4 regions of the Paenibacillus sp. Y660 genome follow, and region 3 is predicted to be linked to each of the others. Evidence: riboswitches for the same ligand, from Rfam matches in the RefSeq annotation. Region 3 holds a riboswitch; each other region holds the start of a gene.

Region 1 (3,209 bases), on a different contig from region 3:
CGCCTGTTTTTGGAAGCGTGGCAAGCGGAACTTGATCCTCGGCCACATCGATAGCGGTATCAGCAGGCGGCTCGCCATTTTGATTATCTTCAATACCGCCTATTGGCGGCTCCTCATCGACTATTTCAACAATTGTAGTAATCTCTGGTGATGGAGTGGGAGCAGGTGACGTCGAGGCTGCAGGAGTTGAAGTTGGCGTACTTACAGGTGTTGGAGACGATGCTGGTGTTGTATAAGGCGTAGTCTCAGGTGTCGGTGATGCTGATGGAGGAGTAGTAGGCGTAGTCTCAGGTGTTGGGGATGCTGACGGCGGTGTAGTAGGCGTAGTCTCAGGTGTTGGGGATGCTGACGGCGGTGTAGTAGGCGTAGTCTCAGGTGTCGGTGATGCTGATGGCGGAGTAGTAGGCGTAGTCTCAGGTGTTGGGGATGCCGACGGCGGTGTAGTAGGCGTAGTCTCAGGTGTAGGTGATGTTGACGGTGGTGTAGTAGGCGTAGTCTCAGGTGTTGGGGATGCTGACGGCGGTGTAGTAGGCGTAATCTCAGGTGTTGGGGATGCTGACGGTGTTGGAGTAGGCGTAATCTCAGGTGTTGGGGATGCTGACGGTGTTGGAGTAGGCGTAATCTCAGGTGTTGGGGATGCTGACGGTGTTGGAGTAGGTGTAATCTCAGGTGTTGGGGATGCTGACGGTGTTGGAGTAGGTGTAATCTCAGGTGTAGGAGATGGTGATGGTGTCGCAGACGGCACAGTGCATGTGTTGTTAAGCTTTAGCTTCCAGCCTAAAATTTTGTCGCCATGAGCGCCTGTGCCTAGATCGAAGAGCTCGTTGCCGCTGTATATATCCAATTGATAAGGCAGACATTTCGGGATATCAATTGTGGCGGAATAGGTTCCCGCTTTATCAACGGGAATGGATTGGCCGCTAAAATGCTTCTGCTTATGGTAAGGTATCGTCGTGTCATTGGGACCGGGTACCCAGTCAGCTGCACCTTCATAAGAGGAAAAACTGACTCTCACACAATCCACTATGGTCGTAAAGGTTGCTGTTGCCGTGTCATTGCTATTGACTGTGATGCTGGAATGATTGGCTATGACATCTGCTTTGCTGTTTGAATAACTCTGGCAGCTGTTTTCAATACCAGTTACGGCTGCAGCTGCGTCACCGTTGCTTTGGCCCTCAGCCATGACGAAGGAGCCAAGCGTAAGCGAAAAAAATAATAAGACGACCAGGCTCAAAGTAAACTGCTTTTTCACATAATGCATCTTTCACTCTCCTCTTAGAGTATGTAGTGGTTCTAAGAGGGCCGGTTACACTATTGGCTCCATATAATCCAAGTGTCCATATGCAGATTATACTTCATCGCTTCCCTAGCTTTGACGCTTTGCAGAGCCCATCTTCTCCCTGTAATCTATGCTTGAATATCGTATATATGCAGGATGTAATAAGATGATAACACATACAGTGAATTGCTCAAGGGTGTTTCTTTGTCGTAAATTGACTATTAATTACAGGTTGAAAACGGCTGTCTTTGGACATGTCGCACATTTTGTCATCTTGTCCCCGGCTGTCGGAACCAGTGGGCTCTTCTTGGCATATAGTGTCACAAAGAGGAGGTGGCCGCTATGTTTGAGCTTCTACTTTTAGTGATTGGCTGTTATGCTTTTGCTGCATTGTCGGTGCATCTGGCGTTTCGAATTTGGCGCGGAAGGCAGCAATCGAGCAAGCATTATGTACTCGTTGCGGACGTTCGGCAAAAAAATATGGAATGGTATGTGCGTTCATTGTTTTCTTTCTCGCGGAGAATGGGCAAAGATGTTCGCCTGACAATTATCGATCGTGGTGTCACAGACGAGATGATTGCGATTGTAGAACGTTTGGCTAGAGGTGGCAACGAGGTTAGGGTACACCCTAAAGAAAATGCGCCTCAAACAGAAATCGAGGATAGTAAGCGCTCACAAACGAGTGGAGTAGATGGAACCCAGCTGCTGTGGCTGCTTCAGGCAGAAGGAATCGTGTCGCATTCCGATCATGCGGTGCTGGTTGATTTGCAAAACCCGTCGGATTTGTCGAAAATGCCATTTTAGTATATAATTTTCCGTAATTGAATATCCGGAGTGAAGCACACTCAATGACGCGGCTGCGTTGTTGGGTGTGCTTTTTTTTTTTGTCCGGGCGTTATGGCAACGCGCGATAGCGCGATGGATATTGAAATGCGGGGAAGGGAGCGAAAGCGGATGAAGGCTCAAGTGTATGTTGTGGAGGTTAACGGGCATTGGCAGGCGTCGGCAACGATTCATCCAGAGGTGGACAAGCAATTCTGGATGAATGGGGAGTTTGGCAAGGCAGGGCGGCTTAACGGAAAAATTGCGGATTCGGGCTGGCTTTTAAAAGAGCTGCTGCCGCTTGGCGATGCTTGCCTCGCTGCTCGGCTTTGGGAGGATGGGCTGAGGCGTAGAATAGAGAAAAAGGATGACTTGACTATCAGCTGCAATGAAATGGGATATCAAGCGAGATCGTTCGAAGCGTTAGAGCTGTTGCTTTCTTGTGTAGCGGAGGCTAAGCGTTGCGGGCTGAATGACGGAAAGGCTGCAGGCAGCCGGCGGTGGTGGCATTTGGGTAGTAGAAGCAAACGGAAATCGGCATTGAAGGTAGAGAACTTGCTGGGTTTGGCGGAGCGTTGGGAGTGTGTTGGAGCACGGCGACATGGAAAGTGGAGTGAGGGAGAGGGAGCTAGTGTAGGCGGCGATGGAGGGGGGACGATTGAGCAGGTGAAAAGCGGAGAGCTGAGCGCGAGTATGTCGCGTGCAGCGGTGCGCAAGCAAGGCGGAGAAGCGGAGCGAGCGCTTGGCGATGCGGAGCTGGGAGAGATTGCGGCAGGGGCGAAGCTTGCCGCAGGCATGATGCAGGGACGTGCGCTATTGCGAAGCGAGGCGCACGCCCTGTTAGCTGGCGCGGGCGGGCCCGGCGCCGCGGTGAGCTGGAGCGGAGTGCTCCAGCTTGCCGCGCTGCTCGGGCGGGTGCGCCTGAGCGGAGCGATCGCCGCCGGGGATGGCGGGCGATTGGACGCTTTGGGGCGCCGCAGGCGCGAGCGCAGCTGTTTGCGCTGCGGGAGCGGCGAGGCGCATATGCACCGCACGGCATGTGCGGCGTGCGGGCGGTTGTGCGCCTATTGTACGGCGTGCATTGGGATGGGGCGGAGCCGGGAATGCG
Region 2 (3,209 bases), on a different contig from region 3:
TCAAAAAATAAGGTTTGCCATGTGCGGATCAAAAAGCTTCCTTGTGGGAAGCTTTTTGAACGTTTACAATAGAAGAACCTATTATTTAAGTTTATTGGATGCTTATCTTTTACTGCAGGGTTCTGGAGACAACCGCGTACGCCTGCCGAACGATCAAGGAGATGAAGAAGTGGAACATGAAAACAATGAGCAGGAGCTAAGCGAGCTCTTGCAAATTCGCAGAGACAAGTTGGATGAGCTGAGAGGGCTGGGAGTAGACCCATTCGGCCGTAAATTCGAGCGCACTCATAATGCCAAAGAAATTGTACAAGCATATGAAACGCTGACCAAAGAAGAGCTTGAAGGCCAAGCGGTTAAGGTTAGCATTGCTGGACGTATTATGCAAAAGCGAGGCATGGGCAAAGCGGGCTTCGCGACGATTCAAGATTTGAGCGGCAAGGTTCAAATTTATGTTCGCAAGGATACAGTTGAAGAGCATAAATTCGCTGCTTTCGACTTGCTTGATATCGGTGATATCATCGGCGTGCATGGCGTAGTATTCAAAACGAATACAGGCGAGGTATCGGTTAAAGCGCATGATGTTGAAGTATTGACCAAATCGCTTCTGCCATTGCCCGATAAGTATCATGGCTTGAAGGATGTAGAGCTTCGTTACCGTCAACGCTATGTTGACCTTATCGTGAATCCAGACGTACAACAAACCTTTATTACGCGTTCCAAAATCATTCAATCGATGCGCCGCTACTTGGATTCCCGCGGCTATTTAGAAGTAGAAACACCAACTTTGCATTCTATTGCAGGCGGTGCGGCAGCGCGTCCGTTCGAAACGCATCATAATGCGCTCGACATGCAGCTCTACATGCGTATTGCGATCGAGCTTCATTTGAAGCGGTTGATCGTAGGCGGGTTGGAGAAAGTGTACGAGATTGGCCGCGTTTACCGCAATGAGGGTATTTCGACTCGCCACAATCCGGAATTTACAATGATTGAGCTTTACGAGGCTTATGCCGATTACAAAGATATTATGGCTTTGACGGAAAATGTAATCGCCCATATTGCCCAAGAGGTTCTCGGTACTACGAAAATTACTTATCAAGGTCAAGAGATTGATCTGACACCGCAGTGGCGCCGGGTTTCCATGGTTGAGCTTGTCAAAGAATTGACGGGCGTTGATTTTGGCGTGGAGATGAGCGATGAAGAAGCACATCGTTTGGCGAAGGAGCATAAGGTTGCTGTTGATCCGCATATGACATTCGGTCATATCCTTAACGCATTCTTCGAGCAGTTCGGCGAGCACACGCTTATTCAGCCGACGTTCGTAACCGGACACCCTGTTGCGATCTCTCCGCTAGCCAAGAAGAACGAAGATGACCCGCGTTTCACGGATCGCTTCGAGCTCTTTATCGTAGCGCGCGAGCATGCCAATGCCTTTACCGAGCTGAACGATCCGATCGATCAGCGCGAGCGGTTCGAATCGCAGCTTGTAGAGCGTGAGCATGGCAACGATGAAGCGCATGAGATGGATGAGGATTTCATCCGTGCTCTAGAATACGGCATGCCGCCAACCGGCGGACTAGGAATCGGTATCGACCGGTTGATCATGCTGCTAACGGATGCGCCATCGATCCGTGACGTACTGTTGTTCCCTCATATGAGAGATCAACGCTCGGCAGAGTAACGATTAAAATAGCAGAACCGCTTGGCACTGGCTGCCGCGGTTCTTTTTATTTTCAACAGTCGAGCATTTGCGGCAGCAATCGTGAAATAACTACCAATTTCTTCTTAATAAGATGGCGAAATCTATTGATTTGCTAGAATCATATGGTAAGATGGATCTAATAAAGCGATACACGATAAACGGCAAACCTATCGAAAGGTAGGGACGCAAAGCTAAAGGGCCTTCCTGAAGATGGCAGCCAGCTTCCGAATGGATGGGCTTTTTTTGTTTGTATTGGACATGCGCTCAGCATGCAGCTTCACACGATAACGGCAAACCTATCGAAAGGTAGGGACGCAAAGCTAAAGGGCCTTCCGAAAGATGGCAGCCAGCTACCGAAGGGAGTTACGTTCATGCGTAAAATATTCTTAGCAATCGCAGCTTTTGTACTTTTTGCATCCATTAATGTCACTGTGGCACAAGCAAGCGAAGCGAATGCATCTGCTTGGCTGAATACGAGCAATCTGGATAACGGTGTTGTCTCCATCCAATATGCCGTGAATGCTAAAGTGAAAACGAAGCTGATGATTGCCAAAGGCGAAACAAACTATACATACAATCTCGATAGCGAAAAAACAGCAGAGATCTTCCCCTTGCAGCTTGGCAATGGTGCATATACGATTTCGTTGCTTGAGAACACGACGGGCAATAAGTATAAGCTGATAAGTAAAGAATCAGTAACGCTTAGCTTGAAGGAAAGCAATGATGTCTACTTGAATTCGATTCAAAATATTGAATGGACAAGCTCGAGCAGTGCGGTTGTCAAAGCCAAGGAATTGACTAAAAACAAAAAGACAGATGCTGAGAAAGTAAAAGCGGTCTATGATTACATCATTACTAACATCAATTACGATAATCAATTAGCGGCTAATTTATCGGTCGACTACCTTCCTAATATCGATCGCACTTTCAAATCGAAGAAAGACATTTGTTACGGTTACGCATCTCTGTTTGCCGGAATGCTTCGCAGCTTGGATATTCCAACTAAGCTCGTTATGGGACAATCCACTTATGTAGATGTATATCACGCTTGGAATGAAGTTTATTTAAATGGCAAATGGGTATTAATCGATACCACCGTCGATGCAGGATTGAATAAGGGAAATAAGAAATTTGAGCTAATTAAAGATGCAGCCCAATATAAAGCAGCCAAACAATACTAATACCCGATTAAATAACGAGCTTGCGCTAAGACGCAGAGCTCGTTTTTTTTTTATGTCTTGATCTAGCTCGTATATCTGTTTAAGCTCCACTACTATTTAGAAGAAATATGGAGTAAATAGTGGGGTGAAAAAAAGATGCACTATTATTTAAAAAAATGCTTGCATTCATATAGGCGAACGTGATATATTATCTAGGTCGCCAACGAGACACACGGCCGACATGAAAGAAAAGATTGCTCTTTGAAAACTGAACAACGAGTGAAACTGCCTCGCAAATCCTTCGGGATTTAGCGAAAAAGCGATAAAAAGTAATGAGCATTTCAAACACA
Region 3 (3,209 bases):
CAATTTGAATGTCGGTCTTGAGACGTTCATCGAACTGGTCTATTAAACTTTCTGTCAAGTTCTGATTAACGATGTAACCCGATATAGCAAAGGCAATACATGTGATGAGCTGAAGAATAAAGATACTAGCTGCGATTTTTACAGAAAGATGTTCCTTAAACCATGCAAAATTAATGATAGACCTCTTCATGTTGGATACCTCCAGGATGTTTGCACCGATATTCTTTGTATGTCTCTTGCACTCTCAACTTTAAATAGTTAACGATTTCTTCAACGTGCTCAAGCTGTGTGTATGGAGATATGACAAACAGTTTTGTAGCATACAAGGCGAGACGTTTCCCATCAGAGGTTGGCACGTAGAGATGCTTCTTTGTATCGCCAAAGAACATCTTCCCTCTCTCTTTGCCGAGAATTTCAAAAAGAATTTCATTTAATTGGTTCGTTTGATCCACTTGGTCGTAGGATTGCTGCCCGCTAAGCTCGCTCTTATAGCCGCTATGCCCGTTGCTATAAATTCGAAAAAGTGTAATAATGCCAGCATTATCCGGATTAACGATGATGGCTTCCGGGATTTCGCGAGTGAGTGTACGTCGGAACGCTAGGTTGACCTCGACAAACTGAGCAAGAAGCCGTTGATAACCCTCAACTCCAAATGCTAGGAGTGCGCTGTATATGCTGATTGAGCTGCCCATTCTTGAGCATTCCAGCGTATAGCTGGTGTGGTACTGCCCATAACCGCGATGTCCAACGTATGGAGTCTCGTCCGGGTCCAAATCTACGAGCTTCAAATCCGCAGCATTTTTAACTAAAAACAAACTTGTCGAATATGGCGTCTGCCCAAGCTTTTGAAAGTCGAAGCAGAGCGAATCCGCCAAATGCAGATGCCTCATTCGGCTCTGAATTCCCTTTAAGCTGGTCAAAACCTCTTCATGAAAAGATAGCGGATTAAGTGTAAAATCATATTCGTTAAAAAAGGCAAAAAAACCGCCAAGAGCCGAGTCAGCATGAATATGCGGACGTGGAATGCCAAATTCTCTTGCAAGCTGAACAGTCATACCCGTAATTTCTTCAAGGTCATCTATCCCCATTGCATCGGTCGTTCCCGTAGTCGCAACAATAAAGATAGGAATTCCTCCGGATTGAATGACTTTCTCCATTTTTTCCTTCAAATCCGACACATTCATCGAACTATCTTCGTTCGTTTTCACTTTAATAAGATTATCGCTGCCTAGACCCGTTGCTTCCATCGATTTATATAGGCTGTAGTGTGCCGCTTCGGAGCAAAAGGAGTATAAATGGCTAGGCGCTCCGCTCTTGGAAGCAGCAGACGAGTATTTGTTGATGGCTAACCGCAATGCAGTAAATATAGCGCCTTGGCCTCCCCAAGTCGTATATCCTCCGCTTACTGCAGCGTTATATCCAACAAGCTTAGACATCATTGTGACAACCTTGACCTCAGCTTCAGCGCCCGCAGGACCATATACATCCCAAAGATTGTTCCCGTTTACCATAAAAGCAGCCAACATGCCAAGTACGCCAGGAATACTCGCCATTGGTAAAATGTTCGTAAGAAAATACTTCGTATGATAAGGGTGAGCATAAAGAAGTTTCAGCAGCTCTTTATTTACGTCTTGAAGCGGTTGGCCCGTACTAGGAATGCGGCTTTCTTTCACGATTTCACTGTAAAAAGCAGGCCCCCGATCTTTTTGACCTTTAAGATAGACCGATTCTGGATCTTTTAATTCATCTACACCCGTTACAATTTGACTAATTAGTTCTAAAAAATTATTACGTTGTTTTAAGTTACCGTCATCGCTAGGGAAAAGATTGCGAATATCAGATGTAATGATTTTCTCCATTAACTATCCCTCTTTCTCTTTGCTATTTCTATAATCCCCAGTAGAATACTTCAAAGGAAAAAATAGCATAAGTAAAAAGGATACAGGCTCATAGTCACAGCTATACGGCTTGCTTGATTTGCAACTGGCTGACATTTCTTCTTCAGAAGTAGTCCCTATAGCTTTGCGTCGCCACTTTTCAGTGGTTTTGCCTGATATTCAATTTTAAATGCCCATAATTTCCCTAGACAATATTGGCAATCACTGGATTGATTTAGGAACATTCTACTATTTTCCAGTTATAAGATCAACACTTATATAATAATCTTCATCGTATTTCATCATAATTCGACAGATTCATCTTTAGTATTCTCATGTACCTCGTCGTGAGTGGTCGTTTAAGCAAAAAAACCGCCAAGCAATAAACCAAACCGGTTTCGGTTCCTATCAAAAAACGACCGTGATCATAGATTGATCAAGGCCGCTTTTTCTGTAATCATTTCTGTTTTATAACGTACATTAAACAGCTTTTTTGCGAAGCGCTAGCAGGCTAATACAGCCCCATACGATAAAGCAAAGCAATGTTGCCAAGTGCAGATGCTCCCACAGCGTAAAATATTCTTAGAATACCGGTTGTTCCGGCACATAGGCATACCGTTTATTTTGGCCGCCAATCTCGATTTCTCCGCTTACATATGCCATTAACCCTAGAATTGTCTTGATCGTCGTGCTTTTGCCCGCTCCGTTAGGACCAATCAGGCCAACAAGCTCTCCAGGCGCTACCTCCAGCTTAATGCTGCGAATAGCCGGCTTTTCTTCCTCATAGCCTGCCTCCGCAATCGCGACGCGAAGCACATACTCCTGCTTGCTCGTACTATCCATCAGTAAATAACCGCCTTTCATGTCGCACTCTAAAGATCATCTACGAATAGTCTTCCCAGAAAGCTCCATTCCTGTCCATGAAACGCATACAGCCCCGTCTCACGAAGAGACAGGGCTGCTTTTGTATTTATATGAACCAACGGTAAATGGCAGGCAGGAATGAATCTACTTTTGCAATAATCCCGCTTCTATTAAACCATTGCGAATTCCTTGCTCATCAACATGCGTCGTCACATAATCGGCAAATGGCAGCAGCTCGGGGTGGGAGTTGCCCATAGCGACGCCGAATCCAACCGTCTCCAGCATCTCTTTATCGTTTAACCCATCGCCAAATGCAACTGCATCTGCCGAAGTAAGGCCTAACTTATCCAGCAGCGCCTCGATACCCTGCGCCTTTGATCCGCCTGCGGGCAGGACATCAATCGCCTGCGGGTGCCAGCGAATGAGCTTTAATTCCGTATGCAGCCCGTCATACAAATGCTCCTCATG
Region 4 (3,209 bases), on a different contig from region 3:
TCTGCCTGCTCGAACATGCCTCTCATCCAGAAGGAATTCTCAAAAAACTTATAAGGCATTTCCATAATATTTAGAAATCCGTCGATCTCGGAGTAGGAATCTCTCCCTTGGAAATCGAGGTAGTGATCCTCAATCCCTCCGACATGCTCGACAGTTGATTCAATAAGCGGCCTTTCATTCGGCATCATATATTCGGCTGTGTAATCGATAAAATCGGATGTCGGAACATAGCTGAACGTATGCAGCCTTTTATCTTGCTTGCGCAGCGCCCTTGAAGCGAAGCTTACGATCGAGCCGGAATCCAGTCCGCCGCTGAGTTGTGCGCCTACTTGGCGATGCGTCCTCAGCCTTGACGTAACGGCTTGCTCGAACACCTCTTGGAACGCCTCTACATATTGATCATCCGTTTTGAATCGAACGCGCTCACAAGGTCTAAACTGATAATATCTTGCTAGGACTATCCGCTCATCCTTGATCGTAATACTATGAGAAGGCGGAAGCTGCTCGATATTGCGGTAGACTGTTGTGGAAGCATCTGCCGCGTCTACCATGCCCACGATAGCTAGAAACTCGGCTAGCCAATCTTCATTCAGCAAGTGCTCCGTTCCAGACAGCGCAAGCAGCGGCTCAATCGTTGTGCAAAAGGCGAACCGTTCCGCATTCCTGTGATAATACAAGGTGCGGCCGCCCGAGAAATCTCTAGCGCCAAACAGCTTGTGATTGCGGCGATCCCAAATCATAAATGCAAAGTCGCCAGCCAAGTATGCAGGCGCATGTTCGCCCCATTTGTCGTAAGCAAGCAAAATCAGCTCGCTATCCGACATCCGGCTCCGTCGATGCTGTTCTACCTGCAGCAGGCCAAACAGCTCTCCCCGATTGTCAATGATCGCATCCGCGGTTATGACCAGCCCTCTTTCGGAATCAACATATGGATTGCGCTCGCCCACCGACTCAGGAGTAATCCACTGGTTATGGCAGCCTAGAAATATATGATCCTCATGCCAGGCCTGAGCCGAATCGCAAGGATACTGAGATAAAGCTTCCATTAAGGAGCCGCCTTGCCTCCATGCATGACTTCCTTGATCAGTTAGAAAAATGGCTGCGATGGCGCTCATCGATTCCTCCGGCTAGATATCAAAATTGTTCGATATGAAGAACGATTTTCGAAAATCATTTGTTGAATTTAAAGTTCTTAATAGAGAACATAACTGCATATTACACCTGATATTTACCTTTGTCAACCAATATTTCAACGATATATTGCAAATAATCGCAAGGTTTTGTTCTCTATTGAAAACAACTTGTCGATTTATCGCTTCGCCATCATTTTACGTCCAACACTACTTGTTATAGAACTAAATCAAGCTGTTATTCAACCAAAAATATCCACTTATTCATGATAATAAGTGGATACTATAATAGGAAATAAAAAAATAAATCATGTTAAAGGTTACTAGCTATCGCTACTAACATTTTTTCGTTATAATAGTAATTGTCTACAACGATGTGATAACGGAGGAGTTTCTTATGATCGGAGAACGTATTCAGATGCTGCGCAAGAGAAAAGGCCTTTCCCTAACAGAGTTATCTCAACGGGCGGGCGTCGCAAAATCTTACTTAAGCTCCATTGAACGAGGGCTCCAGCAAAATCCTTCGATTCAATTTCTTGAAAAGGTAGGCGCGGTTTTAAACGTAACCGTTGAAGAATTTCTCAATAACAACGAAAAAACGGATCGCACCCCCGATCACCTTGACAATGAATGGGCTGACTTAGTTAGAGAGGCAATGGCCTCTGGCGTAAGCAAGGATCAGTTTAAAGAGTTTCTAGAATTTAATAAATGGAAAATTAAGCGCGAATAGCGCTTTTTCCGCTTTTATACAGCTGTTTCCTGAATATCATCCTTCTTGCTTTCCTCTAGGGCTAGCAGCACCTTCCTCACATCTTCCTTACTGAACCCCAAAGAACGTGCATTCATGATTAATGCTACCCACTCCATATCCAAGTCCTGATTGTCATCGGAATTTATAAGTACCATTTTCCCATGTCCCCCATTCATTTTGGGACGGTTGCACCACTGACTCCATGCGTTTAAGGTGCCCAGATACTAAACGCATTTCAACGTCTCCCTATGCTTGTCATTCACTTATATCTGTATTATAAATCACCAATTATGCGCATGCTGTCGCTTCATGTCTTACTAAAATGATAGATAAATACATTTTTTGTCGAATGTTTTCAAGCAATGTAAAATGACATAGAATTTATGTACTATACTCCGCTAGGTTTGATCAGCTAGGTTTGATCAGCTAGCTTTGAAAATGGCAATTTTCCCTATTGCGCCGCTTCTATGTACGAAGCCGCTGCCAGCTCAGACATCAAATAAGGCTCTACTTCAAAACCGTTCGGATTCGCATATTGCCACCGCCACGAGTCTCTGCACATCTCTTCAATGCCGCGAATAGCAGCCCAATCCAGTTCCTCGTTTGCCTTATGCGTATCCGCATAGCAAATCGCAATATCGCCTGGTCTGCGGTCTACAATTGTATACGGAATGCTGCGCCCGGATACCTTCTCGAATGCAGCAATCATCTCCAGCACGCTATAGCCGCGGCCGGTGCCAAGATTGAAAATATCTACGCCTGATTTAGTCATCATTTTTTTCAGTGCCTGCACATGTCCCAGCGCCAAATCGACGACATGGATATAATCCCTTACGCCAGTGCCGTCTACAGTAGGATAATCACTTCCAAAAACGTTCACTTGCGCAAGCTTCCCAACTGCTACCTGCGTGATGTAAGGCATCAGATTGTTTGGAGTGCCATTCGGATTCTCACCAATCCTTCCGCTAATGTGGGCGCCCACCGGATTAAAGTACCGCAGGATCGAAATGCCCCATTCCTCATTCGACACTGCTAAATCTTGTAAAATTTGCTCCAGCATAAGCTTTGTTCTGCCGTAAGGATTAGTCGCACCTAGCGGCGAGGCTTCTGCAATAGGAACCTGCTCCGGCAAGCCGTATACCGTTGCAGAGGAGCTAAATACTAGTTTATGCACCCCGAATTTTTTCATAACCTCACATAGTATTAAAGTGCTTGTAATATTCGTATGGTAATAGGACAATGGCAATTGAACCGATTCGCCAACAGCCTTAAGACCTGCAAAGTGAATGACCGCTTCTATCGAATGCCTGGCGAATACACCCTCCAGC

Evidence for each region. A riboswitch is a leader RNA that binds a small molecule or an ion and turns the genes downstream of it on or off. The one in region 3 is predicted to bind cyclic di-GMP.
Region 1: another riboswitch for cyclic di-GMP. It lies ahead of AC2TDN_RS12290 (LPXTG cell wall anchor domain-containing protein); the one in region 3 lies ahead of AC2TDN_RS12505 (pyridoxal phosphate-dependent decarboxylase family protein).
Region 2: another riboswitch for cyclic di-GMP. It lies ahead of AC2TDN_RS20340 (transglutaminase domain-containing protein); the one in region 3 lies ahead of AC2TDN_RS12505 (pyridoxal phosphate-dependent decarboxylase family protein).
Region 4: another riboswitch for cyclic di-GMP. It lies ahead of AC2TDN_RS15980 (anti-repressor SinI family protein); the one in region 3 lies ahead of AC2TDN_RS12505 (pyridoxal phosphate-dependent decarboxylase family protein).

What each region holds. Positions count from the first base shown of each region.
Region 1 is NZ_JBXBBJ010000008.1:163,436-166,644, forward strand. It holds gene AC2TDN_RS12290 (LPXTG cell wall anchor domain-containing protein) at 1-1,261, opposite strand, end outside; cyclic di-GMP riboswitch class II at 1,294-1,375, opposite strand; gene AC2TDN_RS12295 (hypothetical protein) at 1,622-2,083, shown strand; gene AC2TDN_RS12300 (ATP-dependent helicase ComFA) at 2,234-3,209, shown strand, end outside.
Region 2 is NZ_JBXBBJ010000022.1:87-3,295, reverse strand. It holds gene greA (transcription elongation factor GreA) at 1-11, shown strand, start outside; gene lysS (lysine--tRNA ligase) at 170-1,678, shown strand; cyclic di-GMP riboswitch class I at 1,850-1,928, shown strand; cyclic di-GMP riboswitch class I at 1,979-2,057, shown strand; gene AC2TDN_RS20340 (transglutaminase domain-containing protein) at 2,071-2,880, shown strand.
Region 3 is NZ_JBXBBJ010000009.1:5,668-8,876, reverse strand. It holds gene AC2TDN_RS12510 (methyl-accepting chemotaxis protein) at 1-190, opposite strand, end outside; gene AC2TDN_RS12505 (pyridoxal phosphate-dependent decarboxylase family protein) at 171-1,859, opposite strand; cyclic di-GMP riboswitch class I at 1,976-2,061, opposite strand; gene AC2TDN_RS12500 (ATP-binding cassette domain-containing protein) at 2,460-2,720, opposite strand; gene AC2TDN_RS12495 (Cof-type HAD-IIB family hydrolase) at 2,886-3,209, opposite strand, start outside.
Region 4 is NZ_JBXBBJ010000013.1:82,948-86,156, reverse strand. It holds gene AC2TDN_RS15990 (lasso peptide isopeptide bond-forming cyclase) at 1-1,115, opposite strand, end outside; gene AC2TDN_RS15985 (helix-turn-helix domain-containing protein) at 1,528-1,860, shown strand; gene AC2TDN_RS15980 (anti-repressor SinI family protein) at 1,875-2,036, opposite strand; cyclic di-GMP riboswitch class II at 2,053-2,134, opposite strand; gene galE (UDP-glucose 4-epimerase GalE) at 2,333-3,209, opposite strand, start outside.